Regions from separate parts of the Idiomarina abyssalis genome, predicted to be linked through region 1. Evidence: predicted binding sites of a transcription regulator. Region 1 holds the regulator's gene; each other region holds the start of a gene.
The links. Region 1 encodes sigma-54, which starts transcription at its own class of promoters, with help from an activator protein. Its sites were predicted from a motif close to GTTGGCACGNNNNTNGNNT; they were not measured.

Region 2: K5X84_RS10190 (P-II family nitrogen regulator) is a predicted target of sigma-54. The motif match lies at 5,523-5,541, and genes of this name have one in related genera.
Region 3: flhA (flagellar biosynthesis protein FlhA) is a predicted target of sigma-54. The motif match lies at 2,208-2,226, and genes of this name have one in related genera.
Region 4: fliE (flagellar hook-basal body complex protein FliE) is a predicted target of sigma-54. The motif match lies at 3,371-3,389, and genes of this name have one in related genera.

What each region holds. Positions count from the first base shown of each region.
Region 1 covers NZ_CP081832.1:366,368-374,430, forward strand. Annotated here, with positions in the region: gene mgtE (magnesium transporter) at 1-363, opposite strand, end outside; gene K5X84_RS01810 (HPr family phosphocarrier protein) at 366-641, opposite strand; gene rapZ (RNase adapter RapZ) at 634-1,485, opposite strand; gene ptsN (PTS IIA-like nitrogen regulatory protein PtsN) at 1,476-1,946, opposite strand; gene hpf (ribosome hibernation promoting factor) at 1,950-2,237, opposite strand; gene K5X84_RS01830 (RNA polymerase factor sigma-54) at 2,266-3,726, opposite strand; gene lptB (LPS export ABC transporter ATP-binding protein) at 3,748-4,473, opposite strand; gene lptA (lipopolysaccharide transport periplasmic protein LptA) at 4,475-5,017, opposite strand; gene lptC (LPS export ABC transporter periplasmic protein LptC) at 4,986-5,549, opposite strand; gene kdsC (3-deoxy-manno-octulosonate-8-phosphatase KdsC) at 5,546-6,100, opposite strand; gene K5X84_RS01855 (KpsF/GutQ family sugar-phosphate isomerase) at 6,100-7,077, opposite strand; gene K5X84_RS01860 (TetR/AcrR family transcriptional regulator) at 7,234-7,809, shown strand; gene K5X84_RS01865 (ATP-binding cassette domain-containing protein) at 7,893-8,063, shown strand, end outside.
Region 2 covers NZ_CP081832.1:2,100,668-2,108,730, forward strand. Annotated here, with positions in the region: gene K5X84_RS10160 (TIGR03545 family protein) at 1-751, opposite strand, end outside; gene K5X84_RS10165 (DUF2062 domain-containing protein) at 754-1,260, opposite strand; gene K5X84_RS10170 (RimK family protein) at 1,404-2,864, shown strand; gene K5X84_RS10175 (GNAT family N-acetyltransferase) at 2,854-3,321, shown strand; gene glpQ (glycerophosphodiester phosphodiesterase) at 3,296-4,315, opposite strand; gene K5X84_RS10185 (cysteine synthase A) at 4,308-5,360, opposite strand; gene K5X84_RS10190 (P-II family nitrogen regulator) at 5,580-5,918, shown strand; gene K5X84_RS10195 (ammonium transporter) at 5,929-7,101, shown strand; gene cfa (cyclopropane fatty acyl phospholipid synthase) at 7,182-8,063, shown strand, end outside.
Region 3 covers NZ_CP081832.1:748,924-756,986, forward strand. Annotated here, with positions in the region: gene ispH (4-hydroxy-3-methylbut-2-enyl diphosphate reductase) at 1-523, shown strand, start outside; gene K5X84_RS03500 (PulJ/GspJ family protein) at 637-981, opposite strand; gene K5X84_RS03505 (hypothetical protein) at 962-1,156, opposite strand; gene K5X84_RS03510 (PulJ/GspJ family protein) at 1,192-1,701, opposite strand; gene K5X84_RS03515 (prepilin-type N-terminal cleavage/methylation domain-containing protein) at 1,695-2,111, opposite strand; gene flhA (flagellar biosynthesis protein FlhA) at 2,269-4,422, shown strand; gene flhF (flagellar biosynthesis GTPase FlhF) at 4,435-5,772, shown strand; gene K5X84_RS03530 (MinD/ParA family protein) at 5,829-6,701, shown strand; gene K5X84_RS03535 (RNA polymerase sigma factor FliA) at 6,694-7,419, shown strand; gene cheY (chemotaxis response regulator CheY) at 7,457-7,840, shown strand; gene K5X84_RS03545 (protein phosphatase CheZ) at 7,854-8,063, shown strand, end outside.
Region 4 covers NZ_CP081832.1:635,600-643,662, reverse strand. Annotated here, with positions in the region: gene fliH (flagellar assembly protein FliH) at 1-198, opposite strand, end outside; gene fliG (flagellar motor switch protein FliG) at 213-1,259, opposite strand; gene fliF (flagellar basal-body MS-ring/collar protein FliF) at 1,252-2,943, opposite strand; gene fliE (flagellar hook-basal body complex protein FliE) at 2,991-3,323, opposite strand; gene K5X84_RS02995 (sigma-54-dependent transcriptional regulator) at 3,462-4,823, opposite strand; gene K5X84_RS02990 (sensor histidine kinase) at 4,816-5,823, opposite strand; gene K5X84_RS02985 (sigma-54 dependent transcriptional regulator) at 5,941-7,383, opposite strand; gene K5X84_RS02980 (DUF1285 domain-containing protein) at 7,405-7,932, opposite strand; gene K5X84_RS02975 (LuxR C-terminal-related transcriptional regulator) at 7,943-8,063, opposite strand, start outside.

The DNA.
Region 1 (8,063 bases):
CATGGACTTCAATACTTCCTGATAGACTGGCTCAGGTAAGCCACGCAAAACGTAGGCCAGGTCATCGGTGTCCATGCCTTCGGTGGCAGCGGCAAGGTTCTCCGGTGCCATTTGGCGAATAATGTCTTTCTGAACTTCTTCGTTCAGTTCTTCAAGAATTTCACCGTGTTCTTCAACATCGACCAGTTTCCAGACAATGGAACGGCTTTTCGGTGGTGAAGACTCCAACAACAGTGCCACGTCACATGCCGGCATATTATGCAGCATACGGCGGGCAGCAACGAACATGCCATCGGACAGCGCGGAGTTAACCTCCTGGATGCGCTGCATGGCATATTCTTTGTCGGACAGTTCCGCAATCATGTTTATTCGTCTTCCTCGAAGCGATCTTCAAATAACGCACTAACAGCATCCAGCGCCGCTTGTGCATCTTTTCCTTCAGCACACACTTCAACAGATTTACCCTGTTGGCTGGCCAGTAGCATGAGACACATTACACTGGCGGCATTCACGCATTGTTCGCCTTGTCGCACCGTTATGGTTGAATCAAATTCTTGTGTCAATTGAGCCAACTTGGTTGCGGCGCGAGCATGCAGACCCAGTTTATTGCGAATAATCAGGTCTCTGCAAACTTTATCCATTTCGCTTTAACTCCCGGTGTCTGACCTGAACCTTTAGGTCTTTTTGTTCAAAGCGCTCGGCTAGCTGCTGAGAGATATAAACTGAACGGTGCTGACCACCAGTGCAGCCGGTGGCAATAGTCAGATAACTTCGGTTGCTGCGCTGAAAATGCGGTAACCAGGTGTCGAGAAAGTTTTCCAGCTGATAGATAAACTTAGTGACTAAAGGTTGTTGGCGGAAGAAGAGTTGTACATCGGTATCCAACCCCGTTAACAACTTTAGCTCAGGTTGCCAGTGTGGGTTCGGTAAAATTCGTGCGTCAAAAACAAAGTCGGCGTCTTTGGGTAAGCCGTATTTAAAGCCAAATGACTGAAAGACAATAATGAGTTTTTTATCTGCGCGACCAAGTACACGCTCAGTAACCTGTTCGCTCAGCTGGTGCAATGACAAGTCGCTACTGTCGAGGCGCCAGGTGGCACGTTCCATAATAGGCTCAAGCATCTTATGCTCGGTTTGCAGCGCTTCCAGTAAAGGCAGTTCTTTTTGCGAGAGCGGGTGTAGTCGCCGGGTTTCACCGAAACGTTTTAATAAGGTGTTGTCGTCTGCATCAATGAACAGAATTTCGGGCTCTACGCCTTTAGGCAAAAAGTTGAGTGAATCCAGCAGTTCTTCGGAGTGCTCGGGTAAGTTACGAACGTCAATGCTAATGGCAATTTTCTGGTATTGCTCGATAACAGCATGGACTAACGTGGGTAGCAGGCTAATGGGTAAATTATCAACGCAGTAAAAACCTAAATCCTCAAGGACCCGCAACGCGATGGTTTTACCTGAACCGGAACGACCACTAACAATGATCAGTTGCATGGCGACTGCTCACCTTCGCCAATAAATAATTGGTATAAGTCTTTGTCGGAGTCAGCCTGGCGTAATGCACGTGTGCAGTCTTTGTCATTCATACGGCGAGCGACAGAAGCTAAAGTCTGCAGATGGTTTTCGTGTTCGGATTCTGGTACCAGAAGCGCGAATATAATATCGACGGGTTGGTTGTCGATAGAGTCAAACTCAATCGGCTCATCTAGCGTGAGTAATACCGCAACCGGGTGGTTAGCATTGGGTAATCGGCCATGAGGAATTGCGATACCTAAGCCAATTCCCGTACTGCCCAAACGCTCACGGTTCAATAGGCTCTCAAAAATGTCATGGCGGGTAATGCCGGACAACTTAGGAGCTACGATTTGACTAATGGTTTCAAGCAGTCTTTTTTTACTTGCGCCCTCGACTGCACACTTGGTGCAGTCGGGGCTTAACAATTCACTCAGTTGCATGGATTAATGTTGTTTCATTTTTTCTTTGTGTTTAATCACCTGACGGTCCAGCTTATTGATTAAACCGTCGATGGCCGCGTACATATCGTCGTGTTTTGCGTCGGCAAAAATTTCACCGCCATTCACGTGCAGCGTAGCTTCCGCTTTTTGAATCGTTTTTTCAACATTTAGGATGACGTGAACATTAGTAATGTGGTCAAAATGTCGTTCCAGCTTGGCAAATTTTGTGTCTACGTAGTCACGTAAAGCTTCGGTAATATCGATGTGGTGACCGGTCAAATTAATTTGCATAACGTCTTCCTTCTTGCAGTTAACAAAGTTACAAAAGACTTTTGCGTTGGCTCGATGATGGAATGTTTAACGATTCCCGATACTTCGCAATTGTCCTCCTTGCTACTTGGATACCTTGTTCAGCTATCAGTTCAGCAATTTTGCTGTCACTTAACGGTTTACTGCGGTTTTCTGCAGCGACCATCTTCTTAATTAAAGCACGTATTGCAGTGCTTGAACACTCACCACCGCCTTCAGTACTGACATGACTTGAGAAAAAGTATTTTAACTCAAACACGCCCCGCGGACAGTGTAAGTATTTCTGTGTTGTCACCCGCGAAATGGTGCTTTCGTGCATATCCACCGCTTCGGCGACATCGTTTAAAACCATAGGCTTCATGGCTTCTTCGCCATGCTCAAAAAAGCCCTGTTGGCGTTGCACTATGCAGTTGGCAACTTTTAGCAACGTGTCATTGCGACTTTCCAGGCTTTTTATAAACCAACGCGCTTCCTGCGTGTGGTTTTTTATGTACTGGCTGTCGGCTACTGACTTAGCTGCTTTACTCAAGGCCGCGTATTCTTCATTGACCTTTAATTTAGGTACGCTGTCGGGGTTCAATTCGACCATCCAACGCCCATTTTTTTTTGTCACAGCAACATCCGGAATGACATATTCAACGGGTTGTTGTGCAACTTGCTCACCCGGGTGGGGATGCAACTGCTGAATCAAGCGCATGGTTTGACGCAAGTCGTCTTCCGAGAGCTTTAACTTACGCTGAATGGTGCGAAAATCCCGGCTGCCCAGTAAATCCATATGTTCAGTCACTAAACATAGAGCAGTTTCTTTGTACTCAGTGTCGTCGCTTAGTTGCCGCAATTGGATGGCAAGGCATTCGCTGACGCTGCGTGCTCCCACACCTATTGGGTCGAAGTGCTGAATGCGTTTAAGCACCATACAAACTTCTTCTGCTTCCACCTCCGGAAGGCGCACCGCTTCAATAATCTCATCAACATCGACCATTAGATAGCCGTTGTCGTCTATGGCTTCGATAATGGCTTCAGCTATGGCGGTGTCTTCCTCAGAAAAGTGAGAAAGCTGCATTTGCCAAAGTAAGTGATCTTGCAACGACTCACTGGTCGAGCCCTGGTAAACTTCAAAGTCACCTTCAAAAGACTTACCAGAGGACGCGGCCCCATTAACCGGTGTCTGGCTGGAGTAGGTGTCATCCCAACTGCTGTCTACCGGTAACTCGTCCGGCATTTCCTGAGTTTTTATAACGTCTGAGGTTTCTCGCTGACTGTCATCCCGCTCTTCGATATTTCGGGTTTCGGAATTGTCAGCTTCGTTGCTGGCATCGCCTTCAACTTCTAATAGAGGATTACTGTCCAGTGCATCCTGAATTTCAGCCTGAAGATCGAGCGAGGAAAGCTGCAGCAGGCGAATGGCCTGTTGAAGTTGTGGCGTCATGGTCAGATGCTGACCAATTTTTAGCTGCAGACTTTGCTTCATAATGACTGTCCCGGTTTCACGTTATAAGGTGAACTGCTCACCGAGGTAAACGTCTTTAACCTGTTGATTCGATAATATACTTTCTGCATCCCCGCTGGCAATAAGTTCGCCATGACTAACGATATAGGCGTGTTCACAAACCGATAGGGTTTCACGAACATTATGGTCGGTAATCAATACGCCAATACCGCGTTGCTTTAAATGCTCAATGATTTTTTTGATATCAATGACGGATATGGGGTCGACACCGGCGAAAGGCTCATCTAAAAGAATAAAAGTGGGTTCTGCTGCCAGGGCCCGGGCTATTTCAACCCGTCGGCGCTCACCGCCTGACAGACTCATTCCCTGGCTGTTGGCAATGTGCCCAATATTAAACTCTTCGAGTAAGGCATCGAGCTGTTCTTCTCTGTCGTTGTCTGATAACGCTTTGCGGGTTTCTAAAATGGCCATCAGGTTGTCACGTACGGTGAGCTTTCTGAAAATAGAAGCTTCCTGTGGCAGGTAACCAATACCTCTGCGCGCCCGCTCATGCATTGGCAGTAAAGTGAGGTCGTTATCATCCAGTAAAATCTGGCCTTTATCGCTGTTAACCAGTCCGACAATCATATAAAAGGTGGTTGTTTTACCGGCTCCATTAGGCCCTAATAATCCAATAACCTGTCCCTGGCTCACCTCCAGGCTAACGTCTTTAACAACCTGGCGACTTTTATAGCTTTTGGCTAAGTGTTTAACTCGTAAGGTTGCCATATTAAGGGTTCTCGTTATTTTTCTCGTTGGAGTCAGTTTTTGCCTTTGGCGTAAAAATGGTGATGACGCGACTGTCTTCTTCACCGGAACTGGTCGCGGTTATGGTTTGTTTGTCTAAATCATAGGTGATGAGATCACCACTGGAACTGCTGCTACCCTGAGAAATACGGGCTTTTCCGCTAAGCTCCAGGCGCTGTTCCGATTGAAAATAGGTAATTTTGTTGGCCTCTGCGTTTATCTTATTGCCATCATCCAGAGTCTGGCTGTAAGTAGCAGGAGTGCCTTCTGCAACAAAAGTATCGGCTTGTTCTGCATTCTCGCTGGCCGAGGCTTCAAGTCTGTCTGCTCTGATTAATAACGATCCCTGACGAATAATGACATTGTCCGTTAAAACTAGCCGGTTGTTTTTAATGTCCAGCTCTTCCTGGCTCGACTCTACCTCCATAGGCTGACTAAAGTCGGACTTACCCTGAGCCATAACTGCACAAGGCACCAAGGCAATAAGAGTAAAACTACTCAGCAGGCTGGAAAATCGTTTTAACATGTCTTTTTAGCTCCATTCGTTCAGCTTTCAGGTCAGCACTCATTCCGTTACCACGAATTAATAGCCGGGGTCCGTGAATGCTCACCGGGTGTTCGGTGCTCATTGATTGATTTTTCAAATCAACAATCAGGTATTCGGTTAACACTTGTTTAATTCGAGTATCAGGCTCTAACGCAAGGATTTCAACATCGCGCTCTAAAATAAGAGTTTGATCATCGTAGAAAGTCCCTTGTGCAGAGCTAACCTCCCAAATTTCGTCACCTTGTTCTGAGAAGACAGTGTACGTAGGCTGCTCGAGTTCGGTTAAGCCTATTTGATTATAATGCGACATCTTCTCTGACTTGATTTTATGTGCGAGTAAGCCGTCACTCTCAAAAATGCGGGTTTCCAGACCAAAAGCAGTGAAATCCGGTCGCATCATGCGGGTTGCGGTGGCATTATTGTCGTCTGCATCATCACCAAAAGGGCGCCAGACAAGCAAAAGCCCGGCACCGAATAGCAGAATAAGAATGACAGTAACTCGTCGGCTCACACACTGGCTCCTGTTGCCAGGTGCAGTTGGCCCTGACTGAGCATGATGAGATCGCAGACTTCGCGTACCGCTCCGTATCCACCGTGACAACGGGTAATATAATCGGCTTGCTGCTGCACCGATGCGTGAGCATCCTGTACTGCAATACCCAGACCGGCTGCCTTAATCAGAGCTAAGTCGGGGGTGTCATCTCCCACATAGGCGACTTGGTCGGTGCTCAAATTCAATTTCTTCAGCAGCTCATTAAAAGCAGCTGTTTTGTCGTTCTGGCCCTGATAAATGTGACCAACATCTAAATGTTCCATGCGATGTTCGACAATGCGTGAAGTTCTGCCGGTTATGACCGCGGTCTCAACGCCGGACTTTTTTAACGCTTTCATGCCAAATCCATCACGGGTGTGAAATGCCTTGAGTTCCTCACCGTCGTTGCCTAAATAGATTCGACCGTCAGAAAAAACGCCGTCCACATCCAGTACCAGTAACTTAATTTCGGAAAAACGGCTAAACAGGCTTTTATCAATATCACCGTACCAAGTATTAACACACTCCATTAGAGTACTCCCGCCTGTAGTAAGTCATGCATATTCATCGCTCCACACGGATGACCATCATCATTCGTGATGATAAGCCCGTTAATTTTGCGGTCCTGCATCAGTTTTAATGCTTCTGCGGCCAGCATATCTGCATTAGCGGTCGTACAGGAGCGGGTCATAACATCAGCTATTGGTGTTTTGTGGACATCCACCCGGTTATCCAGAATGCGGCGCAAATCACCATCGGTGAAGATACCGGCCAGGCGATTATTTTCATCCACTACAGCGGTCATGCCCAGGCCTTTGCGCGACATTTCTAACAAGGCATCACTGATAATGGCGTCAGCCGGAATCATCGGAACTCTGTCGCCTGTGTGCATGACATCGTGCAGGCGAAGCAACAATCGTTTGCCTAAAGAGCCACCAGGGTGAGACAAGGCAAAATCATCGGCGGTGAAGCCGCGGGCGTTCAGCAGAGCGACGGCAAATGCATCACCCATAACCAAAGTTGCTGTGGTAGAGGCTGTTGGCGCCAAGCCCAGTGGGCACGCCTCTTGCTCAACAGCAATACAAACATGGGTGTCGGCAAGTCTTGCCAGAGTGGAGTCCGGTTTGCCTGTCATTGATATTAAAGGAACACCAAGGCGTTTTATGACCGGAATAATGTTCAGTACTTCGGCTGTTTCGCCGCTGTTTGATATGGCAATAACCACGTCCTGGGCTGCCACCATGCCGAGGTCACCGTGACTGGCTTCGCCCGGATGAACAAAAAAAGCAGGCGTGCCGGTAGAGGCAAGTGTTGCGGCTATTTTCCCGCCAATATGGCCGGACTTTCCCATGCCGGTAACGATAACCCGACCTTTGCAGTTAAACAGCGTTTGGCAGGCAGCATCAAAGTTATCATCTAAATATTGATATAAACCTTCAATCGCTTTCTTTTCGATATCCAGTACCTGTTCGCCCAGCAGCCGAAAATTCTGGGTTACTTGCTTCATTGTCATGCCTCTGGCGTTGTGCTTTTGCCTTGTATAATACGTCATTCAATACAACTCTGCCTACCGTACTCAGGTAAATCTTGTATTTTATTGTAAAAATAATTACTATACCAACCAGACGGTTAATAAAGTGACTACAGGTAAAGTGAAGACGTTATGGTAGAGAAAAAAGGAGCAGGACGACCCAGTAACAGGGAAGTCATTCTGGATGCGGCAGACCAGCTGGTCGCGGCAGAAGGGGCTGCACACCTGACGTTTGATGCTTTAAGCCAAGTGACAGGAATAAGTAAAGGCGGGTTGCTCTACCATTTCAACAGTAAAGACTGTTTATTACAGGCTATGCTCAAACGACGAGTTGAAAGGTATGAAGCTTTACGTGAGTCCTATCATCAACAATTTAGCGATGACCCAAAAGGGGAGTTAAAAAGTATCTTACTAGCAGCTCTTGATACTGACGCCGAATGTTCACGTCTGGGTAGTGGCATGCTGGCCGCCGCTGCAACCAACCCTGAGCTGCTGGGGCCGTTAAAAGAGCATGTTGCTGTTACTTTGCAGCGACTTGAACGTATCGCCGGCAAAAAAGTCGGTAAGACCCTGTTTTATGCTGTTCATGGTGCTCGTTTGTTTGAACAGCTAAACTTATGCGAAGCCTGCGTACATGAACGTGAGGACTTTGCACAATATTTACTGAAACTTGTCGATGAATTGACAGAAATTGAATCGATTCGCTGATAAGATTTGCAACACTTTATCGGTATCAGGTTATGCCGAATGCCGCTAAAATAATGGCATGGAAACCCTAACAGGAAATTGTCGTGACAAATTTGGTAGAACTTAAGGATCTAACGTTTGCGCATGGAAGCCACCGGGTTTATGACGGCTTGTCGCTTACTGTTCCCAAAGGCAAAATGGTTGCTGTAATGGGCCCCAGCGGAATCGGCAAGACCACGTTGCTGCGTCTTATTGGCGGGCAGCTTAAGCCTGAC
Region 2 (8,063 bases), 880 kb from region 1:
TTTGCTGTTGCACCACGTCTTTCGCTTGTTTGACTTCATCACGAAAGTTGCTTACCGCCTCTTTATCGGCTCTTATCGACTCTTTCAACTCGTCTAAAGCCTTTTTCCTGGCGGCAATATCGCCCAGACCTTCTACTTTACCTTCGGTTATTTGCTTAATTTTTTGCTCATATTCCTTTATTTTCTCCTCGCTGGGCAGTGCTTCCTGCGCGGCTTTTACTTCCTGTTCTTGTTGTTCATAAGCCGTTTTGGCTTCTTCAATGACTTTTTCGGTACGCAAATCAACCTGACTAACAATCTCATCCACAGAAGGCAGCGACATGGTCAGCTTATCCCAGGATTGGTTCGCCCACCCCTGCATATCTTCTTTGTCCGGTAATACGTAAACCTCACCTTCGCTCTCTCTGGGTTGATTGACACGTATACCTGTCATAGTAAGCTGTTCAATTAAGGTTCTGCCAAGTACCAGCTCGGTTGGACTGATGTCAGCAGAGGCTTCACCAATTTGTACCCGGTTATTCTGAGGGGCGTTAGGGTCAGTCACCTGAACTCCGGCTACCGTTAAAGACAACGGAACCCAGCGATGCTCTACTCGCTCAATATTCACTTCAGCACCGTTTAACCGACCCATAGTATGTTCCAGGGTCACTTTTATAATGGTGTCCAGAAAGAGCCAGGAAATAGCGACTAATAACAGCACAAATCCGGCAAATACGGCCAGTCCCGGCCAGCGAATGATGCTACGTTTCATGCTCACCCCCTTAAGTCCGTATAAATTTGCCAGAAACGGCTGCCACGAATGACCTGTACAACACGAAGTTTCATTATTTTCGCCTGAATGCGTTTGCGGTAATTGGCAATAACCCAGTAGCTTATGGCTGCCACTATTGGCGCAGCGATAAGAGCGATAACAAAGCTACCCATGGTAATAGTGTGGTTAAACATGGAAAGGCGACCTAACGCAGTAGCGTACATAGCTTCGTAAATTCCCTGCCAACTTGAAGCTTCTAACAAGCTCAACCCTAAGCTGTGAAACCAGGGGTCAAGCAGGTAGGCGATACCCGAGAACACACCAAAAGATACGATAAATAAACTGAGGTTAACGCGGAAGATCAAGGCCGCCAGAATTATAATTAAGTTATGGATCCGCCATAGCGGCGTTATCCCGATGAACATCCCTAGTACGACAGCTAAGGCCAGGGCCCACGCGCTAGTTTCAGAATTCAAAGCCTTTAACAACTTTGCCAGAATTGTCAGCATTCACCTGACTCCTTTGAAAAAGATAAAACAGCAAATCTGCTTGTTATCCGTTGTCTTTCTAATATAGTGTGAGTTGCATTTATTACGCAAATAATAAGCAAATAACTTACACCTCTTTTAGCGACTTTCGAGTACTTTACGACATGCAGCAACACGTTCACCTTATCATAGATAATGCCGCCGACTGGCAGCCTTATTACCCAAGTCAAAGCTTACTCACTGCAAGTGAATACTTACAATCAGCGCATTTGCAAAGTCGTTATCACGTCTTAAATTTGTGCAATGACCTATCTTACTTATCCACCGGCTATTACGTCAGCCTGCTCGCAGAAGCCCGAGGGCAAAGAGTCATGCCTTCTGTCGCCACCATTAACGACCTGACTAACTTCTCTCATTATCAGTTACTGATTAATACCGCTGACCGATCACTCACAAAGTATTTGCAGAACTATGATCAGAAGTCGCTATCCCTATTAATTTGCTTTGGCTTGTGCGAACAGCCAGAACTGGCGTCTTTTGCACGGCAAATTTTTGAGCGCTATCCGTGTCCTATTTTAAAAGTTGAGCTGGAATTTAGCGGCCGTTGGCACATCAACAAGCTCACCTCCGGCGCGCTTAATGAGCTGAGTGACGAGCAACAAAGTTTTTTTGGTAACTCACTGGACCATTTCAGTAAGCGAGTGTGGCGAAAGGCACGTACACGTAAAGAGTACCGTTTTGATTTAGCCATTCTTTATAATCCGGACGAGGCCATTCCGACCAGCGACAAAAAGGCACTGGCACAGTTTATTAAGGCCGCAAAAGAAGCGGATATTGAAGCTGAGCTGATTACGGCGAACGACTTTAACCGTTTACTGGAGTTTGATGCGCTTTTCATACGGGAAACGACCCGTATTAACCACTACACCTACCACTTTGCTAAAAAAGCGGAGGCTAATGGCATGGTGGTTATTGACCACCCCGACTCTATTGTTAAGTGTGCCAATAAGGTGTTCTTAACTGAACTGTTGGATAAGCATAAAGTTGCAACGCCGAAAACAGAACTGCTGCTGAGCCAGTCAGAAATTGATTACCAAGCCATAGGCGAGCGCCTGGGTTATCCGGTCGTGCTGAAAATCCCTGACGGTTCATTTTCTATCGGTGTGGAAAAAGCAGAAAGCCTTGAGCAATTTAAACAAGTGGCAGCGGAGCTTTTCAAACAATCCACTATTTTGCTGGCACAAGAGTTTATGAAAACCGAATACGACTGGCGTATCGGTGTGCTGAATAACCGCCCCATATACGCCTGTCAGTATTTTATGGCCCGTAACCATTGGCAAATTTATAATCATAGCGAGTCGTCTTCGCGGGGTAAGAGTGGGTCTTTTGCAACTTTAGGCGTACATCAGGCCCCGAAAGACGTGGTCAGACTGGCACTACAGGCAACTCGCTTAATTGGCGACGGCCTGTACGGTGTTGATATTAAGCAAACACCTAAAGGCCCGGTGGTTATTGAAATTAACGATAACCCGTCAATTGAGTCAGGTGTTGAAGATAAACATTTAGGATATGAACTCTATCGGCTGATAATGGCTGACTTTGGACGACGTCTGGATGAATACTGAGTTTAGGGTTGAGCCTGCAAAGCTCACCGATCTTGATCAATTAGTTACACTGGAGCGGGCGACATTTAATTACAGTTGTATTAGTCGCCGCAGCTTCCGGCAGGTTATTCAGTCTGATCATAATTATTGCTGGGTGGCGCGTTCAGAAAACCAGCTAGCCGGGTATGCCATTGCGTTCACCCGGCGCAACAGTAAAGTATGGCGCCTGTACTCTATTGCTGTATCACTAAACTTTCGTGGTTTTGGTGTCGGCAATTTACTCATTAATCACGTACTGGACACCGCCAAAAGGCAGGGCGCTGAAGCTATGTCTCTGGAAGTAAAAAGTGATAATAAAACCGCCATTCATTGGTATCAAAACTGTGGCTTCGAAACTATCGATATTCTGCCAAACTATTATGATGACGGCAGTGACGGTTTTAAAATGCGGTTTACTTTTTATCCGGAAAGTCTGTGAATACACCCTCAACACCGGCCTGCTTCAACCACTGTCGTAGCTGACCATGAGACTTAACGCCGTCGGGCAGGTCGTCAGCTCGCAAGGTATAAACATGAACATTCAGTCCCTTTTCTTCCGCAGAGTCTAAAACATCGCTCCATTGCGGCTCGCCGTTTTCAGAGACACCTTCTAATACATGATTTAACCACAGCCCGACCCCTTCTGCGTAGCTCTTAACCGACTCTAAACCAGCACTGGATCGCATAGCGCTGTAGTCAATATCTGTCGCGCCCCACTCGTTATCGCCAACCAGCTGAATGAGGGGCGCGTCCCAGTTAAACTCTCGTTTTAAGCGCCGCAAGACTTCCGGATCAAAAGACTGCAAATAAATAGGGGTAGGCCGTTTGTCAGAATAGCCATTTCGTGCAAGTACCGACATAACAGCTGAAGTAATGTCGTACCCTTGTTGCTGATACCAACGTGAAGATTTCAGCTCCACATAAATACCGGTGGACATCTCACGCACCCGGTTCAGTTCATGAATCAACTTAATGTGTTCATCCAGGGTTTGAATAGGGAAGCGCACATCCGGTTGAGCGAAGCGTTTAGGATAGACCAGCTCATAGTCTTTATGGCGGGCAACAACCGTTAAGCGCTTTAATTCATCCAGGGAAAAGTCGACCACATAATATTTACCATCGGGCCGGTGCTTCTCCGGGAATACTTCAGACACGTTGGTAACATGGTCCAGTTTTTCGTCGTGCAAAACCACCGGCACACCGTCACGAGTTAGCTGTATGTCCTGTTCAATGAAGTCCGCACCTAATGCATGGGCCATAACCGTACTGGCCTGAGTATGTTCCGGTAGATAACCCGACGCACCACGATGCGCAATATCCAGAAACTCAGGTACTTTTAAATCATGAAACGGCGCGTCCGGCAGAGTCTCCTGTGCTTTTGGTGCAGCAACTGCCAAGCCTGATAACAAAGTGCAAATGATGAATCTATTCATTATTCCAGTTAACCTCTAGCACTTTATCGCCGAGCTCGCGGTAACGTTTTATCAGCACCTCAATGGGCTCGGGCTCAGGGTTTAATTCACGCCCTCGTAAATACTCCGGGTTATACAATTTACTGACCGAACGCTCACCTAAATCACAGGAAAACGTCACGATACGTTGCCCCGGCCCCTTTCGCAAAGCAGCAGCCAAAGCGCCGGCAACATTAAGCGCGGAGCTGCTACCCAGCACAATACCGTCCTTGTCTCTGACATAACGCGACAGCGTGACTAAATCCTGATCGGGCAAGTTAACGGCATGATCAATGCGTGCCTGACGAAAGTTATCCACTAACCGCATAATACCAATGCCTTCTGTCATGGAACCGCCCGTCGAAACATACTCACCACTGCGAAGGAACTCATAAATTCCCGAGCCATCCGGGTCCACAACCCAAACATCAATATCCGGATTTTTCTCTTTCAAAAAGCGCGAGTTACCACCAATGGTGCCACCAGTACCTGCTACAGAAACCAGAACATCAACTTTACCACCGGTTTGTTCCCAAATTTCCGCGCCAGTATGAAGGTAATGCGCGCGGGCGTTGCTGGTATTTTCAAACTGATTGGCCCACCAACAGTCGTCACGCTCTTCAGCTAAGCGACGCGCTGTGTGATAAAAGTGGTTTTCGTTTTTAAAAGGAACCGGGTCAACGGCCATTAGCTCACCGCCATGCAGGCGTATCATCCGTTCTTTTTCTGGTGTCTGATCATTAGGCATAACCGCCAGCATGTTCAGCCCATAGGACTTAGCAACAACCGCGAGGCCAATGCCAGTATTGCCGGCAGTACCTTCCACTACGGTCATACCCGGCTTAAGTTCGCCGCGCTGCATAGCGTCGTCAATGAGCTGTTTAGCAGCACGATCTTTTATTGAGCCTCCCGGGTTCTGAAACTCGCACTTAATAAAGATATCGCACCCGGTTAAATCAGACAGCGATGGTATCCGTAACAGATCTGTCTCACCAATAAGGTCGCTCTGCCGTGCTCCAAGTTTCATGCTACTGCACCTTTCATCCTGCATTACTGTAGGTAAATAGTATCTCCCCTGTAAGGTCTGGGTTCAATAGCACTTTTGGTGCAGTGCACAGAGGTTGCGCACGTTTTTTGTGCAGAGCTCTCATCGAAATTCTATTTATCCATAAATATCAACAAATTAATCTTTGGCACATTTCCTGAATTAGAAGGTTGCTTAACAATCTTTTAATAAGGAAGCCTCATGAAAATGCTCGTTGCGTTAATCAAACCTTTCAAGCTGGAGGATGTAAAGCAGGCTTTGTTTGAAATTGGCTGCTCCGGCTTAACTGTAACCGAAGTTCGTGGTGTTGGCCGGCAAAAAGGCCATACCGAGCTGTATCGAGGAGCCGAGTACCAGGTCGACTTTCTTCCCAAAATGAAAATAGAACTGGCGCTTCCCGATGAAACCCTTGAACGGGCGCTGGAAGTTGTTAGCGCAGCGGCTCATACCGGCAATATCGGAGACGGAAAGATATTTGTTCTGCCACTTGAGCACTGCGTTCGCATACGTACCGGTGAAACTGACAAAGACGCTCTTTAAGGAGTCCCCCATGGAAGCACAAGATTTACAGCAACTCACTTTTGCCCTCGATACTTTTTATCTGCTTGTTTGCGGCGCGCTGGTCATGTGGATGGCGGCCGGGTTTTCAATGCTAGAAGCAGGCCTGGTAAGAGCCAAAAACACCACTGAAATTCTGACCAAAAATATTGCTCTCTACTCCATTGCCTGTATTACTTATTTAGCCATTGGTTATAAAGTCATGTACCCGGATCCTTCCCCTGCTTACGCCGCCGATGCAAACTTCTTCTTTCAGGTTGTGTTTGTTGCAACCGCTATGTCCATTGTTTCCGGCGCCGTAGCAGAGCGAATGAAGCTCATGAGCTTTTTAGTTTTTTGTGTGGTACTCAGCGCATTTATTTACCCGGTTCAGGGCTTGTGGACCTGGGGCGGCGGCATGATAGCAAACTGGGGGTTTGTCGATTTTGCCGGCTCCAGTATTGTTCACTTAACCGGGGCATCAGCAGCACTGGCGGCGGTCATATTGCTGGGTCCCCGCTCTGGCAAATACCTGAGTGACGGCAGTATTAATGCCTTACCGGGTTCAAACATGCCTCTCGCCGCACTGGGTACTTTTATTCTCTGGTTCGGATGGTTCGGTTTTAACGGCGGGTCACAGTTAGCCCTGGGCTCAGTTGATGACGCCAACGCCATTGCACGCGCTATGGTCAATACCAACACCTCGGCAGCAGCAGGAACAATAGCGGCACTGCTGTTTACCAAGTTACTCTGGAAAAAAGCCGACCTGACTATGATACTAAACGGTGCTTTAGCCGGTTTAGTCGCCATAACTGCACAACCCGTTACTCCCGAACCCTGGCAGGCAAGTGTTTTTGGCTTTGTCGCCGGACTCATTGTTGTGTTGTCAATTATTGCTCTGGATAAGCTGCACATTGACGACCCGGTTGGGGCCATTTCGGTACATGGTGTCGTGGGTATATTCGGTACCCTGCTAGTGCCCATAACTGACTCCAGCGCCAGCTTTATGATTCAGTTCGCCGGCGTTGCCACAATTTTCGGTTGGGTCTTTGCCTGTAGCTTTATCATCTGGACTATACTCAAGCTGACCGTAGGTATTCGCGTGACGAAAGAACAGGAATACGTAGGCTTAGATCAGGTTGACTGTGGCGTTGAGGCTTATCCGGAGTTTACTTCGCAGAAGTAGCAATACCGACGTCATATTGCCAGGCCCGCCCGTTCTTGATACGGTTTTATGCCATCAATTTCATGAATGGGCGGACAATTATGTCGACATCACGAGAGTATGTTGAAGAACTTTTAGCTCAGGCAGATATTCGCATTAACGGCAATCGGGCCTGGGACATGCAAATACACGATGAAACCGTTTTTGATCAGGCTTTGTCGCGTGGCAACCTGGGTCTTGGCGAATCCTATATGGCACGCTTATGGGATGCCGAGTCTCTTGATCAGTTTTTTTTCAAGCTTTTGCGGTCGGGCATTCAAGACAAAGTAAACCCCGCACGCCTTATCTTTCACTCTCTGAAAAGCCGCATTTTCAATCTACAAAGTCAGTCGAAAGCCTGGGAAGTTGGACAGCACCATTACGATATGGGCAACGACTTGTACTCAGCTATGCTTGACGAACGCATGGTTTATACCTGTGCTTATTGGGAAAAAGCGAAAGATGTCGATGAAGCGCAACGGCACAAACTTGAGCTTTGCTGTAAAAAGTTAGGCCTGAAACCCGGTATGCGAGTGCTTGATATAGGCTGCGGTTGGGGCAGTTTTATGCAATACGCTGCTGAAAATTACGGCGTTGAATGCGTTGGCGTTACTATATCTAAAGAACAAGTTGCATTGGGTGAAGAGCGCTGTAAAGGCCTGCCTGTCGAGTTTCGATTACAAGACTACCGTGAGCTTGATGAGCAGTTTGATCGGGTTATCAGCCTGGGCATGTTCGAGCACGTAGGCCAGAAAAACTATGACGACTATATGGATGTAGCCCTGCGCTGCACTAAAGAAGACGGTCTGTTTTTACTTCACACGATAGGCAAAAATGTCAGCGACACAGCAGCTGACCCATGGATCAGTAAATACATTTTCCCTAATGGCGAAGTGCCTTCTATTTCACAAATTGGCACCGCGCTGGAAGAAAAGTTTGTCTGC
Region 3 (8,063 bases), 380 kb from region 1:
CTACTTAGTTGAGTCGCCTGAAGACGTGAATAAACTGGAAGTGAAAGACTCGAAAAACCTCCATTATATGAGTCAGACAACCTTGTCGGTTGATGACACCGCCGATGTTATTGAGGCTTTGCGTCAGAAGTTTCCTGACATTAATGGTCCACGTAAGGACGACATCTGCTACGCCACCCAAAACAGGCAGGATGCGGTGCGTGAATTAGCCAGTGATGCCGATGTTATGTTAGTTGTGGGCGCACGCAATAGCTCAAACTCAAACCGCTTACGCGAGCTTTCAGAGAAAATGGGAACTCCGGCTTATCTAATTGATGATGCCAGTTGCATCGACCAAGCCTGGTTAGAAGGTCACGATAAAGTTGCGGTAACCGCTGGCGCTTCTGCACCAGAAGTGTTGGTGAAAGAGGTTATTGCTAAACTGCAGGAATGGGGTGGTAAGACCGCCATTGAACTCAGTGGCCGTGAGGAAAATATCACTTTCTCAATTCCCCCAGAGCTAAGGCCGCACCCGGCAGCTTAGCGCTAATATCTAGCGCACGAGCGATGCGTTTTAACGCGTCGCGCCTTCTCACTTTTTCACACGCAAGCAATTGGGAAGTCTTTGCAAAGCTGATATTCAAGTTATTGCTAATTTTATCGAGACAGCCAGACTTTCAATAAATACCTATTTTTTTCTCCCCAGGTTATTTCAACACCCATAGAAGCGTTGTTTTCGTCTATTGAATTAACATCTGAATGGATAATAAAACCGTTCGAAATGACTTCAGGTGATGGGGAAGAGCCATTTATCCAGTCAATATGGGTGTCTTGTATATAGCGGTTCAAAACTTCGACGGCCCGGGCTTTGCGCTTTGCTTTTTCAATAGCGCCTAACCCAATCTGGAGCAGCTGCTGACTACTGACAGCCCAAATAGCGACTATTGCAGAAGCAACCAAGGTTTCGGTCAGGGAAAAACCTTTACTTTTGTGCTGACTCATAATGCTCTTTCTGTCGGTTAAAATCGGCTTCTAACTGACCAGAAAGTACTTGCCACTGATGCTCTTGCTGAGCTTCCAGCATTTGCGCGTAGAAAAACAGGGCGGCGACGCTTGCGGAGCTTAGACTAATGAGTGTTACTAAGGTGAGTATTAACGCGAATCCTTTCGCTTGCATTGTGAACATCCTTCTCTGTGGTTAAAAGCAAAGGGCTAAGAAAATATCGTTATGCTTCGTTTAAACGGTTGCTCTTGCACGCCGTTTTTAGTGACCCGTGAAATAATCAGTGTAATAAACAGCTTTGAGGCGCGGTCAGACACTGACGGAACACTGGTTTCAACCATTAACTCCTGAACCTTAAATTGTGTTTTGTCGGTCAGTGACTGCCAACCATACCCTGAACAGTCCAGTGTCATAGGGTTATGCTGTAACTGGGAGTTCCTGACCCGAAAGCCAACCGACCCGCCGCTTTGGGTAGGGAAAATAAAGCAATTGCTTTGTGGATTTTGCACACTGCTCGCGATTGTCTGATTCAGGCTTTCAAAGAACTGATAAGAAACGGCTTGCCCACCCAGAATAAATTGTGCACTCGACACCGCACGAAACTGAGCGCCCTTTTGCCACTGCATTATTTGCTGAGTGGTGATCACAATAATAGAACCAAGTGCAGCAGCAATGAGTACTTCAACCAAGCTATAGCCATTACTTTTACTAACTAGCATAAGGAGATTCCGGGCAATGACGAGCCAAGGCTAACGCAAGAGCGAATGCGACCTTTGCTGCTTATAATTACTTTTATCATTCTGTCACCGCTTACAATCCGGACATGCCCAGGTACAGCCGCACCGGAGTTACCGTAGAACTTGAGTGGACTTGCTGCGCTGTACGTCGATTCTGTCATTGCTTTAAAAACACTGGAGCGAGCGTCAAGAGGTACCAATTCAGCAACTATTGAGCGCTGTTCCTTCTGTGCCTTTGCTTTTACTTGATGCAAATACAACAACCAGCGATTACTGGCCTGTTGCAACAGCAAGGTCTCCATTTGTTGACTCAATAACGGCATTGATAACGCACCTAGACCTGCGCTAATTGTCAGTGCAATAAGCATTTCAACGAGGGAATAACCACGCACGGTAATAACCTTTTTGTTAAAGAGCAGAGAGTGTAGCTGCGAGAAGATAAATATCTGTAGGCCAAAACGTATCAACGAGTCAGAAAATATTTAAAAGCTGGCTCGATTCTTGAATGAAACACCGCAGGTTCAACTTTTTGACGCAACAGGAAGACGTATGGCGGGCGGTGCCGAAAAGTTAGTAGATTTAAGAAATTTCACGCAGAACAACGCGCATCTGATTAAAGGATTCGGGACGCCTGTGGCCATTATGGCCATTCTGGCGATGGTAGTTCTGCCAATTCCGGCCATGGTGCTGGATATTCTGTTCTCGTTTTCAATTACCTTGTCGCTGGTAGTTATGCTGGTGGCGGTTTATACCCAACGTCCGCTAGATTTCGCTGCGTTTCCGACGGTATTGCTTATTGCTACGGTCTTACGGTTAAGCCTTAACGTTGCCTCAACCCGTATTGTTTTGCTGGAAGGTCATAACGGCCCCGGCGCGGCGGGCTCAGTGATTGAAGCCTTCGGTAGCGTGGTCATAGGCGGTAACTACACCGTTGGTCTGGTGGTGTTTGCCATTCTGGTTATTATTAACTTTGTGGTTATCACCAAAGGTGCCGGCCGTATTTCAGAAGTTACTGCCCGTTTTACCCTTGATGCCATGCCGGGTAAACAGATGGCTATTGATGCCGACCTGAACGCCGGTTTAATCAATCAGGAAGAAGCCAAAGCCCGACGCAGTGACGTAACCCGTGAGGCCGATTTCTACGGCTCTATGGACGGTGCCAGTAAGTTCGTAAAAGGGGATGCCATAGCCGGTATCCTTATTCTCTTTATTAACATTATCGGCGGCCTGCTCATTGGTATGATCCAGTACGGCCTGACCTTTAATGAGGCCGTGGAAGTTTATACCCTGTTAACCATTGGTGACGGCCTGGTCGCGCAAATCCCCTCTTTATTACTGTCGGTTGCGACCGCCATTATCATTACTCGCGAAAATGACAGTAAAGACATGGGTGATGCCGTTGTCCTGCAACTGCTTGATAACCCCAAGGTTCTGGTCATTACCAGTGCGGTACTCTTTGCTATGGGTGTTATCCCCGGTATGCCACATCTGGCGTTCTTGAGTATGTCAGCGGTACTAGCCGGTGCAGCGTACTTTAAGCTTAAAAAGTCAAAAGTCGAAGAAGGCGAGCTGGTAGAGAAAGAACAGGAGCAGCAAGTCCAGCAGGCGCAGCAAAAAGAGCTTAGCTGGGACGATGTGCGCCATGTAGACACTATTGGTCTGGAAGTTGGCTATCGTTTAATTCCTTTGGTCGATAAGCAGCAGGGCGGCGAGCTCCTGTCACGCATAAAAGGCGTGCGTAAGAAGCAGTCACAGGAATTTGGTTTCCTGGTGCCAGCTGTTCATATCAGAGACAACCTGGATTTAGGCCCTAACAGTTACCGAATTACCCTAATGGGTGTGACTATGGGCGAAGCTGAAATTCGCCATGACTGGGAAATGGCGATTAACCCGGGTCAGGTTTTCGGCGAATTGGAAGGCGAAAAAACAACTGACCCTGCCTTTGGCCTGGATGCGGTCTGGATCCGTCCGGAACAACGAGAGCATGCGCAGACCCTGGGTTATACCGTGGTGGATGCGGCAACTGTGGTTGCAACACATTTAAGTCAAATAGTGACAAACCATGCGTCACAGCTACTGGGTCATGAAGAAGCACAAGAATTACTGGATCGTTTAGGTCGCACTCATCCTAAGCTGGTTGAAGGCCTGATTCCGGATCTGCTGTCATTGGGCAATTTTGTGAAAGTACTGCAAAACCTATTGGATGAAGGTATTGCGATTCGTGACATGCGCACCATTGTACAAACCCTGGTTGAGTATGCGGGGCGTAGTCAGGACCCAGAAGTATTAACGGCTGCGGTCAGAATCTCACTACGCCGTTTAATTGTTCAGGACATTGCTGAAGGGGCGGCTGAACTGCCTGTCATAACTTTGGCACCAGAGTTGGAACAGATGTTGCATCAGTCATTGCAAATGGCTGGTAATGACGGAAATCAGCAAGGCGCCGGAATCGAACCAGGTTTGGCCGAACGCCTGCAACAGTCATTACGCGAAGTGCATCAGCAGCAGGAAATGAATGGTGAACCTTCAGTACTGCTGACCTCTGGACTTCTGAGGTCAACCATGGCGCGATTTGCGCGTCACGCTACCGATGGTATGCGAGTGTTGTCCTATCAGGAAGTACCGGATGATAAACAAATTCGCATTGTCAGCTCAATTGGTGGACAACAAAACGGTGGTGAACAAACCGCCACACAAGAGTAACGGGAGTCGCTTGTGAAGATTAAACGCTTTTTTGCCGAAGATATGCGCCGTGGTTTGCAACAGGTTAAAGAAACCTTAGGTCCGGATGCTATTATCCTGTCCAATAAGAAAGTGAATGGTGGTATTGAGCTGGTTGCAGCCATTGACCCCGATGCGCAACAGGCACAGCCAATGGCTGAGCAGGCACCGAATGAGCCGGCCGCATCAAAGACACCGGAAGTACCGGCTGAATCTTTGCAGGAACTGTTACAGCGTCAGGCGCAGGCTGAACAGCCTGCGCAACGCACTGCTGAGCAAGAGGTTGCTGAGCCGGCCACACAACGGCCAGAGCCGAAACCAGAACCACAAGGCTTCGCGGATTCTCAGCTAAGCGACGATATTTTTCCTGAACAAGTAAACGCACCAGCAGCGGACGACTCCCAGGCCATTGCTGAACTGCGCTCTCAGGTAAACGGTATTCGTCAATTACTGGAGCATCAGTTAAGTGGCTTGATGAAGCAGGAAATGGATCGCGAAGAACCAACCCGTGCGATGCTGATGAATCGCTTGATGTCTATGGGCTTAAGTGAACGAGTTGCGGACCAGATTGCCTGTTTTATTCCCGAAGGTGGCTCAGACGATGAAGCCTGGGAACAGACCCTGCATTTATTAGAAGGTCAGTTGAATACCACGTCCGACGATATTTTGACACGCGGCGGTGCGGTTGCTTTAGTCGGCCCTACAGGCGTGGGTAAAACCACCACTATTGCGAAGCTGGCTGCTCGTTACGCTCAGCGCCATGGTGCGGATAAAGTGGCATTAATTACCACGGATACCTTCCGTATTGGTGCCAGTGAACAATTACAAACCTATGGTCGTATAATAGGGTGTCCGGTAAAAGTTGCTAAAAATGCGCAAGAGCTGGCAGATGCGTTACTTTCACTGCGCCAGAAGAGTTTAATTTTAATTGATACTGCAGGCATGGGCCAACGCGACAAGCGTTTGAGCGAGCAGTTAAACCAGCTTATCCAGAATTCAAGACTGCGTATTCGTCCATATCTGGTGCTTTCAGCGACATCACAGAATCAAGTATTGATGGATGCCGTTAAGCAGTTTAAAACTTTGCCTTTATCCGGTTGCATTTTTACCAAGCTGGACGAATGCTTAAGTTTAGGTGAGAGTATTAGCGTAGCTATTGAGCATGGCTTACCAGTAGGCTATTTAACCAATGGTCAGCAGGTTCCTGAAGACATTCGGGTTGCCGATGCGAACTTTATGGTAGCGGAAGCCGAGCGTTTGCTTGATAAAAGCATTTGTTCCTCAGTGTCAGACGTGCCAAAATCGTATTGGAATGCGGCGTTTTCTCGCTGAATGAGCCGAAGTAATATGAAGCTGTTGTCAATTTAGTCAGAAAAGAGATACGCCCGATGGATCAAGCAAGCGGTCTGCGAAGAATGAAACAATCAAAAGTAAAAGTTATTGCGGTAACCGGTGGTAAAGGTGGCGTGGGTAAAACCAATGTGTCGCTGAATATGGCTATTGCAATGGCAAAGCAGGGCAAACGAGTATTGGTGCTGGACGCCGACTTAGGCCTGGCTAACGTCGATGTGATGTTGGGTCTTCGTGTTGAGCGTAATCTCTCTCATGTGTTAAGCGGCCAGTGTGAACTGGAAGATATTCTGATAGAAGGCCCTGCGGGAATAAAAATTGTTCCGGCAACGTCTGGTACACGTTCGATGGTGGATCTCAGTGAATCTGAGCATGCCGGTTTAATTAGAGCGTTTAGCCAGTTACAGGGTAATTATGACGTGCTGATTGTGGATACCGCAGCTGGCATAGGTAACACCGTTGTCAGTTTTGCCCGAGCCTCACAGGACGTGTTAGTCGTAGTTTGCGATGAACCAACATCGATTACCGATGCTTATGCTCTTATTAAAGTATTGAGCCGTGAGCAGGGGCTTTTCAAATTCAAGGTAGTTGCCAATATGGTGCGCAATATGCGTGACGGGCAAGTACTGTTCAATAAGCTCACTAAGGTTACCGACCGGTTTTTAGATGTTGCTTTGGAGCTGGCAGCAATTATTCCTTTCGATGAAAACTTGCGTTTAGCCGTGCGGAAACAGCAATCTTTTGTCATGGCTTACCCTAAATCGCCGGCGTCATTAGCGATAAAAGCGCTGGCTAAGAAGGCGCTGGACTGGCCGGTTCCGGCTCAAGCCGGAGGACATTTAGAATTTTTCCTTGAACAATTGATAACTTCTGCCGATAACGAGAGTAAGCGGGATGTTGCCAATGAATAAAGCTGCCGTTTATGCCGCCACTGCTGACAACCGGAATGCCATTATTGAGCAGCATACCGGACTGGTTAAGCGTATTGCCCACCACATGATGGCGAGACTACCCGCCAGCGTGCAAGTGGATGATTTAATACAGGCAGGCATGATTGGCTTACTAGAAGCTGCGCGTAACTTTGATAACAGCAAAGGTGCCAGTTTCGAAACTTTTGCCGGCATTCGCATTCGTGGTGCGATGCTGGACGAAATTCGTCGCGGCGATTGGGCCCCTCGCTCAGTACACCGTAACCACAGACGTGTGCTGGAAGCCATTCGCCAGGTTGAAAACGAGACCGGGCGGGACGCAAAAGATACGGAAGTAGCCGCAAAACTGAATATGGGTATGGATGAATACCACCATATTTTACGGGATGTGAGTTCAGGACGAATTGTCGGAATTGAAGATCTTGGCGTGTCGGAAGATGCGTTAATGCCAGAGCAGGTAACAGGTTCAGCTTATGAGCCACAACGAGATGTTGAGAACGCTGCGTTTCATAAAGCATTGGTTTCGACAATTTCATCGTTACCAGAACGTGAAGCCTTGGTGCTTTCGTTGTATTATGACGAAGAATTGAATTTAAAAGAGATAGGTGAAGTGCTGAGCGTGAGTGAATCACGTGTCAGTCAGATTCACAGTCAGGCAATGTTGCGACTGAAGTCGCGAATGCAAAATTGGGTTGAATAAACTTTGGTGGTAATCGAGAGCCTCAGTGGAGGGTGCTTTGGATAAAAATATGAAAATTCTTGTTGTGGATGACTTTTCTACAATGAGACGAATCATTAAGAATTTACTTCGTGATCTTGGCTTTACCAATATTCAGGAAGCTGATGACGGTAATACGGCTTTACCCATGTTGCAGAACGGTGATTTCGACTTTGTCGTAACCGATTGGAACATGCCCGGTATGCAGGGAATTGACTTGCTGCGTGAAATTCGCAAGGACGATAACCTGGCGCATTTACCGGTATTGATGGTAACGGCCGAAGCTAAGCGTGAGCAAATCATCATGGCCGCACAAGCGGGGGTTAATGGTTACATCGTGAAACCATTTACAGCCGTAACGTTGAAAGAAAAGCTCGACAAGATTTTCGAACGTATTAGCTAAAGGGCGAATGACTATGTCTGATAACGCCCATGATATTTCTCTGGAGCAAGCCAAGGAACTCGTAGCCTTGCTTGAAGACGGGAAGCAGCAGCAGGCAAATCAATTACTGGAAGACGTTTACAACCGTCGTAACGACAAGTTGTTTACTTCTGTCGGCCAGTTAACACGCGACCTCCACGAAGCACTTCAGGATTTTCAGGTAGACCCTCGCATTGTGCAAATG
Region 4 (8,063 bases), 270 kb from region 1:
CGCTGCCTGACGAATTTCTTCCAATTGCTCAGCAGTCAGAGGCTTTAGCTCTTCCTCTTGCTCGTCGTCAGCTTCAGGTGGCTCATATTGCCAGCGGCGGGGTTTATTTAACGCATTCACCTGAGAGCCCTGCTTGAGCTCCTCAGATGTCATGTCAGGTAAGTCCCAACGATGTGTTACGTCTTTATCATCGGTCATTATGCGTTAAGCCCTTATAAGAATTCGTCACCGCCACCGCCGCCAAGCATAATTTCACCTGCGTCAGCCAAACGACGGGCCGCAGCAAGAATGTCTTTCTGCGCTGCCTCTACATCGCTAATACGAATGGGGCCCATAGCTTCAAGGTCATCACGCAGCATGTCGCCGGCACGTTTTGACATGTTCTTAAAGATTTTTTCCTGAACCGCTTCGTCTGCGCCTTTCATTGCTTTTTGCAGAACTTCGCCTTCAACTTCACGCAGCAAGGTCTGAATACCACGGTCGTCGACATCGACCAGGTTCTCGAACACAAACATCAGGTCCTGAATGTTCTGGCTCATTTCTTCGTCCTGCTCGCGGATAGAGTCCATCAACTGGCCTTCGATATTGGTATCCAGGTAGTTCATAATATTTGCAGCTGCCTTCAGGCCGCCCATCTTCGCAGCCTGAGCACCAGCCTGACCGGCAAACTGTTTTTCCATAATTTCGTTCAGTTCCTGCAATGCCGCCGGCTGAACTTCTTCTAAGTTGGCAATACGCATCATTAAGTCCAGACGCACTTTGTCCGGGAACTGCGCCATAATTTCGGCACTTTGCTCAGGGTCAAGATAAGACAGAACAATGGTCTGAATTTGCGGGTGCTCATTACGAATAATCGTCGCCACCTGTTTGGAATCCATCCACTTCAATGAGTCCAGACCTTTTGAGCCACCGCCCATGACAATCTGCTCAATCAGGTTACCGGCTTTGTCTTCACCCAGAGCCGAGGTCAGTGCTTTACGCACAAACTCTTCACTCTTGAAGCCAATATTGGTGAACTTCTGAATTTCTTCCAGGAAGAGATGATGCACGGCATTAACCTTGTCCTGGTTAAAGTCCTCCAGGCTTGCCATGGCCATACCCACTTTCTGAACCTGCTTAGGTTCCAGGTGTTTGAGTATCTGGGCAGCGTCTTCTTCCGACAAGCTCAGCAGCAAAATCGCGGCTTTCTCGACACCTTCTAAAGTATCGACGTCAAACTCGACCTTACCGCGCTTGGTTTTCATTTCTTGATTAGGCATCTTCGTTCAACCACGCTTTAACCACTTGTGAGGACAGTTCAGGCTCATTGGCAACCAACGCCCTTACTGCTTTCAGCAAGTCTTCATCTTTGTGCAGATCCGGTAATTGCAGGCTGCCATCCGCACCGAACCCTACCGCACTCTCATCAAATTGTGAGGATAACAGATCAATGGTTTCATCGCCCATCGATTCCTCATCAAGGAATGCTTCAGCATCGTCTTCAACACCAGATTCTGGATTCATCAGTTTCTTAAGCATTGGACGAACCACTGCCAGAATCAATACCATAATAACCAAAGCACCCATGACCAGACGGAAAGCACGCCAGAACCATGGCTCTTCCCATACCGGTGTTTCTCCGGCGCCTAAGTCAGGCAGTCGTGCAAAAGGCACTGAAACAACTTCAATACTGTCGCCACGGTTAATATCAAAACCCAAACCACCTTGAAGCAAGCGACGAATATTCGCCATCTCTTCGGCACTGGCTGCCTGAGGCTGATTTTCACCTGCCTCATTCGTTATTGTTTTCTGGTTAACCGCAACGGACACACTCAAACGTTCAACCGTGCCCGTTTGACTGCGGGTATAAGTTACCGAGTTATCAAGCTCGTAATTCCGTGTCGCCTCGCGATGAGTGCTGCCGTTAGTCCCGCCACCAGCACTTCCTGCACCGGCCTCTTCCGGAATATCAGAATCAAGTGGCGGCTGATTCGTTAATGCACCAGGGATACCACCAATTGCGCTGCCGACAGAGCGGTTTTCGACCGTCATTTCACTGCGAATTGCCGGCATATCAGGATTAAACTGACGCTGAGTTTGTTCACGCTGGGTGAAGTCCATAGTGACATCAACCTGCGCGGTATAATTGTCATAGCCCAGCACAGGAATCAAAATACTGTCTATCTTCTTCAGGTATTCTTCTTCGCGCTTTTGCTCAATCTGATATTCGCGCGAACTTTTTGCCGCCAGGGCACTTTGTGAACCCGAGTTAAGCAAACGGCCGGCCTGATCAGTGACAGTAACGTGTTCAGTATTCAAACCGGTTACCGAAGACGCAACCATGTCAACAATCGAAGCAACTTCTTCTTCACTTAACGACGTACCACCGCGAACATTCAGCATAACCGACGCTTTCGGCTGCTTTTCACGACGGGCAAAAACATTTTCCTTCGGTACGGCCAGAAGTACTCTAGCCCCGGCCACTTTTTTAATTTCTTCAATAGCGCGCGCAAGCTGGACTTCACGGGAATGAATGAGTCGCTCTCGCTCCAGACGTTGGCTAACGCCAAAACCCGGTTCGCTCATTAATATTTCAGAACCGTTATTGGTCGAGTTGCCGTAGTCTACTCCCGCACGAGTTAACTGCAGCTTGATTGCTTCATAATTCTCTTCCGGAACTGACACCGTATTGCCATCAACCTGGTACTCAATACCATTAGCATCCATATAGTCGAGCGTACTGATCAACTCCTGGGTTTCTAAATTACCTAGTGGACGGTAAGTTGATTCTTGTGCCCACAACATAATAAAAACAGCAATGGCGACACAGATAGCCAGGGCTAAAACCACAATGACCTGACGAAGCATGTCAAAGTTACCCAGCATTGTCATAATACCGGTCTTCTCGCCGCCGTCTTCATTGCTTGTTCGGTTGCTGTCAGGTAAGTCGGTATCTTGTACCATTAAATCTGTTGATTCAGCCACGACTCATATCTCCAGTGCTGCTGCGGTTATACCGGCATTGACATAATTTCTTTGTACGCATCAACCACTTTGTTGCGTACCTGAACAGTTGCCTCAAACGCAATACCCGCTTTTTGGCTGGCGATCATAGTTTGCTCCAGCGTGACATTTGGGTCACCAAGCTCCATGCGTGTTTTTAAATCGCCTGAGGTTTGTTGCAATTCGTTAACGTTATCCATTGCGTTTTTCAGCATATTGGAAAAGTCTGCTTGAGCAGTATTACCTTGCAGGGCGTTCACATTCGTAGGCTGGTCACGCTGAGAAGCCTGCGTGGCCATCGATTGTAACTGTTGGTAAAGTGCGTTTGCTTCCACTTTCATAATTAACCCCGTCAAAAATTCATCACTGACTCTATTTAAGGTTAACTATGCAAGCAAAATGCCAACTTATAAGATTGTGTAAAGAAAAGCCCTGAGATACAGGGCTAATAGTGTAGGCAGGAGTATTTTAAGTCGCCTTTAAGAGCCTGTCAGGGTAAGTCCCTGCTCACGAATCTTCGCCAGTTTGTAACGCAGCGTCCGCGGACTAATTCCCAATTCATCCGCAACAGGTTGTCGTTTACCCTGATGGCGTTGCAGAGCTTCTTTGATAATTTGGTATTCCTGATGAAAAAGCGACTCATCCAGATTTTCCGATTTATCATCAGACGCGCTCACTTGCTCCGGAAACACACTCGCCGGTTCAGCGATATCATTAAGTTCCAGCATTAAATCATCGGGCTGAATTTCATCACCACGATGCAGAACCAGCGCACGTTGTACGACATTTTCCAGTTCACGAACATTACCCGGCCAGGAATACGACTGTAATTGCTTTATAGCAGCTGCCGAAAAAATGACAGGTGTTTTAATACCGGAACGCTGCTTGTGTCGCTGCAATAAGTTTTCAGCTAAAGGCACAATATCCGCAGGGCGTTCGCACAAAGACTTCCAGTGCAACGGGAACACGTTCAGCCGATACATGAGGTCTTCGCGCAACTGTCCCTCACGCACCGCTTGTTGAAGGTCACGGTTAGAGGTCGCAATTAAACGGACGTCGAGTTGAATGGTTTTACGTGAGCCCAACCGCTCTACCTGACGTTCCTGAATAACCCGTAATAGTTTTGCCTGCAAATGCATAGCCATTTCGGTGACTTCGTCCAGCAACAAGGTACCACCCTGAGCGAGCTCAAACTTACCGGGAGACGACTGATTCGCACCAGTAAAAGCTCCTTTTTCATAGCCAAATAACATCGACTCAAGCATGTTCTCGGGTATGGCTGCACAGTTAATCGCGACAAAGGGGCCATTCGCACGCTCAGAGTGCTGATGAATATAACGCGCCAACACTTCTTTACCCGTACCACTGGGCCCGGTAACCATTACGCTGGCTTCGCTGGCAGCTACCTTGCGGGCCATATTCAGAACAGCCTGGCTCGACTCTTCCTCGGCAACCGGTTCAATGTCGTTAATGGCACCGTCCGGCAAATACCTTTGTACCAAAGTCTGCAGTTTTTCTATTGAAAAAGGCTTCGTCAGGTAGTCGACAGCCCCTTCGCGCATCGCTACAACAGCATCATCCACCTTAGCAAAGGCGGTCATCATAATAACCGGAATGTCATACTGTTGGTTGTTCATGCTGCGTAATAGTTGCAAACCATCAATACCCGGCATTTGAACGTCACTAATCACTAAAGCTACCGGCTCTTTTTTCAGTATTAACAGAGCCTCTTCACCATTTGCAGCTTCCAGACACTGGCAGTCCGCCAGCTCCAAAGTATCGATAATTGCCTCACGCAAAGAAACATCGTCTTCAACAACCAGTACTTGTCGCTCAGCCATAACACACCTCGTTCAGTCGGTTCTCTGACCACTGGTGCACCGGCAAAGACAAGGTGAAACGACTGCCTTTAGCTGGCTGGCTTTCCCAGTCAATACTCCCGTTATGTGCCTTAACTACCGTTTGCACAACCGCCAGTCCTAAACCGGTACCGTTGGACTTTTCTGTAAAAAATGGGGTGAAGATATTGTCCAGTCTTTCTTCAGGAATGCCGCAGCCCGCATCAATAACGGAAACTCGCCAACTGTCATTATCGGCATCGGTCTTCACTAAGACCTCTTGTCCCGGCTGGCTGGCATCAACAGCGTTGTTAATCAGATTTTGTATCGCCCCGACTAATGCGGTTTGATTTGCCCGCAACACAGCTCCGGAAGCTGAATCAATGCAATTAATTTTTACCTGGTGCTGCTCAGCATAGTTTTCGGTATTGGCAAGAACTTGCTCAATCAGGCTGTGAGTGCTGAGATCATCCAACATGGGTTGCTCACCACTTTTAGCAAACAACAACATGTCATTGACCTGCTGCTCTAATGAATGCAATCGGGAAAGCAGTTTTGCAGAAAAGCGCTGCTGCTTCACCGGGGAAATCGTGCCCTGTTTAAGGTTCTGCGCGTAAAGAATCGCGGCAGAAAGAGGCGTTCTTATTTGATGTGCCAGAGACGCAACCATCTTTCCCATGGAGGATAAACGCTGCAGATGACTAATGCGGTTTTGCAGGCTACGGGTTTCAGTTAAGTCCGTTAAGACAATAAGCTGCCCTGGTTTTTCATTAACCACCGAGGTATCCAGCCTGACCCGGCGCCCGTTACGCAGAGACACTTCGTGCCAGTCATCCGCTTTCGGAGCAAACAGCTCGCTGACTAACTCGCGCCAGAGGTAACCTTTCAACGGATGACCCAAAAGCCCCGTTGCGTTGTCATTGCAATAATCCACAAGCCCATGACTGTCCAGTAAAATTACGGCATTTGGCATGGCATCAATAATTTGATGATAAGTGGCCATACTGACATCTCCAATTAACGACTATGGAGAGGTTAATGCAAAATAGATGCCAGTATGATTTCTATATTTTTCAATCGGTTGGGTTATTATTTGTTGTCAAAAGACTGACACTTACCTTTAGTCTTTCTGGATTCCGTACTTTTTCATCTTCTCAACCAGAGTCGTGCGCCGCATGCTAAGTAACTCCGCGGCCTTAGCCACCACCCAGTCCGACTTTTCCAGTGCCTGAGCAATCATTCCGGTTTCTATTTCTGTCAGCATGTCTTTTAAATTAACGCCATCGTCCGGTAATTCAGAGCTGTCATTAGCGGGTCCGACTTGCGCATCATCGCTGTCATCGTCCGACTCGTTGAAAATGGCACTAAGCGCTTCACGCTCCAGCATTTCTTCCGGGTAGTCGGGGCTGGGAGCACTGTGCTCAACATGCTGATATTTCGGCGGCAAGTCAGGAACATCCACCAGACTGTCAGGGTGCATAATGGTCAAGCGCTCAATCAGGTTCGTTAGTTCGCGCACGTTACCCGGCCAACGATGATAAGAAAGCGACTCCAGTGCCCTTTCCGTAAAGCGCACGCCCACACCACGCTCCTTTTTAAAACGCTGGGTCAGCTCCTGTAATAACAGTGGTACATCTTCCTGACGCTCTCTCAATGCAGGCATCTCAATCGGGAAAACGTTCAAACGGTAATACAAGTCCTCGCGGAATTTACCGTCAATGATCATCTGCTCCAGCTCACGGTGGGTTGCTGCAACAACTCGTACGTCGGCAACAATACTTTTACTGCCACCTACGCGCTCAAAAGTGCGTTCCTGTAAAACCCGTAGCAGCTTTACCTGCATTGGCATTGGCATATCACCAATTTCATCCAGAAAGAGGGTTCCCCCCTGAGCCAGTTCAAAACGCCCTTTGCGCGCGCCTATTGCCCCGGTAAATGCCCCTTTCTCATGGCCGAACAATTCACTTTCTAATAAGTCTCCGGGAATGGCACCGCAGTTCACAGGCACAAAAGGCCCCTTGTTGCGTTCTGATAAATCATGGATACCGCGGGCGACAACTTCTTTACCGGTTCCGGACTCTCCCAGAACAAGAACGTTGGCGTCGGTAACCGCCACTTGCTCGATTAACTGCCGCACATGTTTCATGGTGCGGCCATTACCAATTAAGGTCTGCTCCAGTTTACCACTGCCGGGATGCCGCGTTCTTGCGGGCTTAATTGGCATTTGCTGATGATACGCCTGACAGTAATGCAGCATATTGGACAAACTGGCGTAGTCAAAAGAGTCCTCCAAAGGACCAATGACATTGGCTTTTTGTAGCGCCTGATGCTGTTGCGTGTTCGCACAAATAAAAGGAAGGTGTGGCGAATCGCCGGCCAGCTCCATCAGGTTATCAATACCATTGCCGGCAATGACACACAGAGCATCGGTTGCAGAGAGTTTAAGAGTGTCCGAAGGAGATATGACTTCAACGGTTTCACCAATAAAGGTTAATACCGTTTCAAAATGCTGACGACGCTCTGGTTGCTGTTCAACCAGGTAGACTGTTCTTGTTTTTGTCATAGACGAGTTTACCGCAACGTCCTATTTCACATTTCCTAACACAAACGTTTCACCCGCACTCGAGAGATACCACTGCTCCTGCCCATCGACAGTTCGTGACTCTGCGTGTGAAACCCACTGATAGAATACATTGCGATGTACTCTTGCTGTCAATCCTCTTTGCATCACAATATAAGGGATGCCCTCTTTCATTGTGAGCGGATGTTCAGAACTTAATACCAGAGTATCACCGATATTGGTGGTTAACAGCAATAATTGCTCACCATCTTCTTCCCTTTGTTCCCAGTCGACGACAACAAAAGGCGTATCTTCAACAGTAATTTTAACTTTTTCAGCAGGTGTAACTAAAAAATAGTCGCCTTCCTCTACCACCAGGACCGAGGCAAACAGCTTAACCAGCGCCTCACGCTTTATCTGACTCCCCTGATAAAACCAATCACCATTAGCGGCAATGTGAATCGGAATCTCGCCACAATAAGGCGGATCCCACAATTCGGTTGGCGCGTGTTGATGTTTTTCCAGTTCAGAGATCAAACGGTTCAGTGACATAAATCAAAGCTTAGTCGACTAACTTCTTCTGTCTCAATAAATACCAAAGCGTTGCTTCTGTACGGTTTGATACTTTTATGGCCTTAAATATTGCTGATAAGTGCACACGAATGGTGCCTTCGGTAATACCC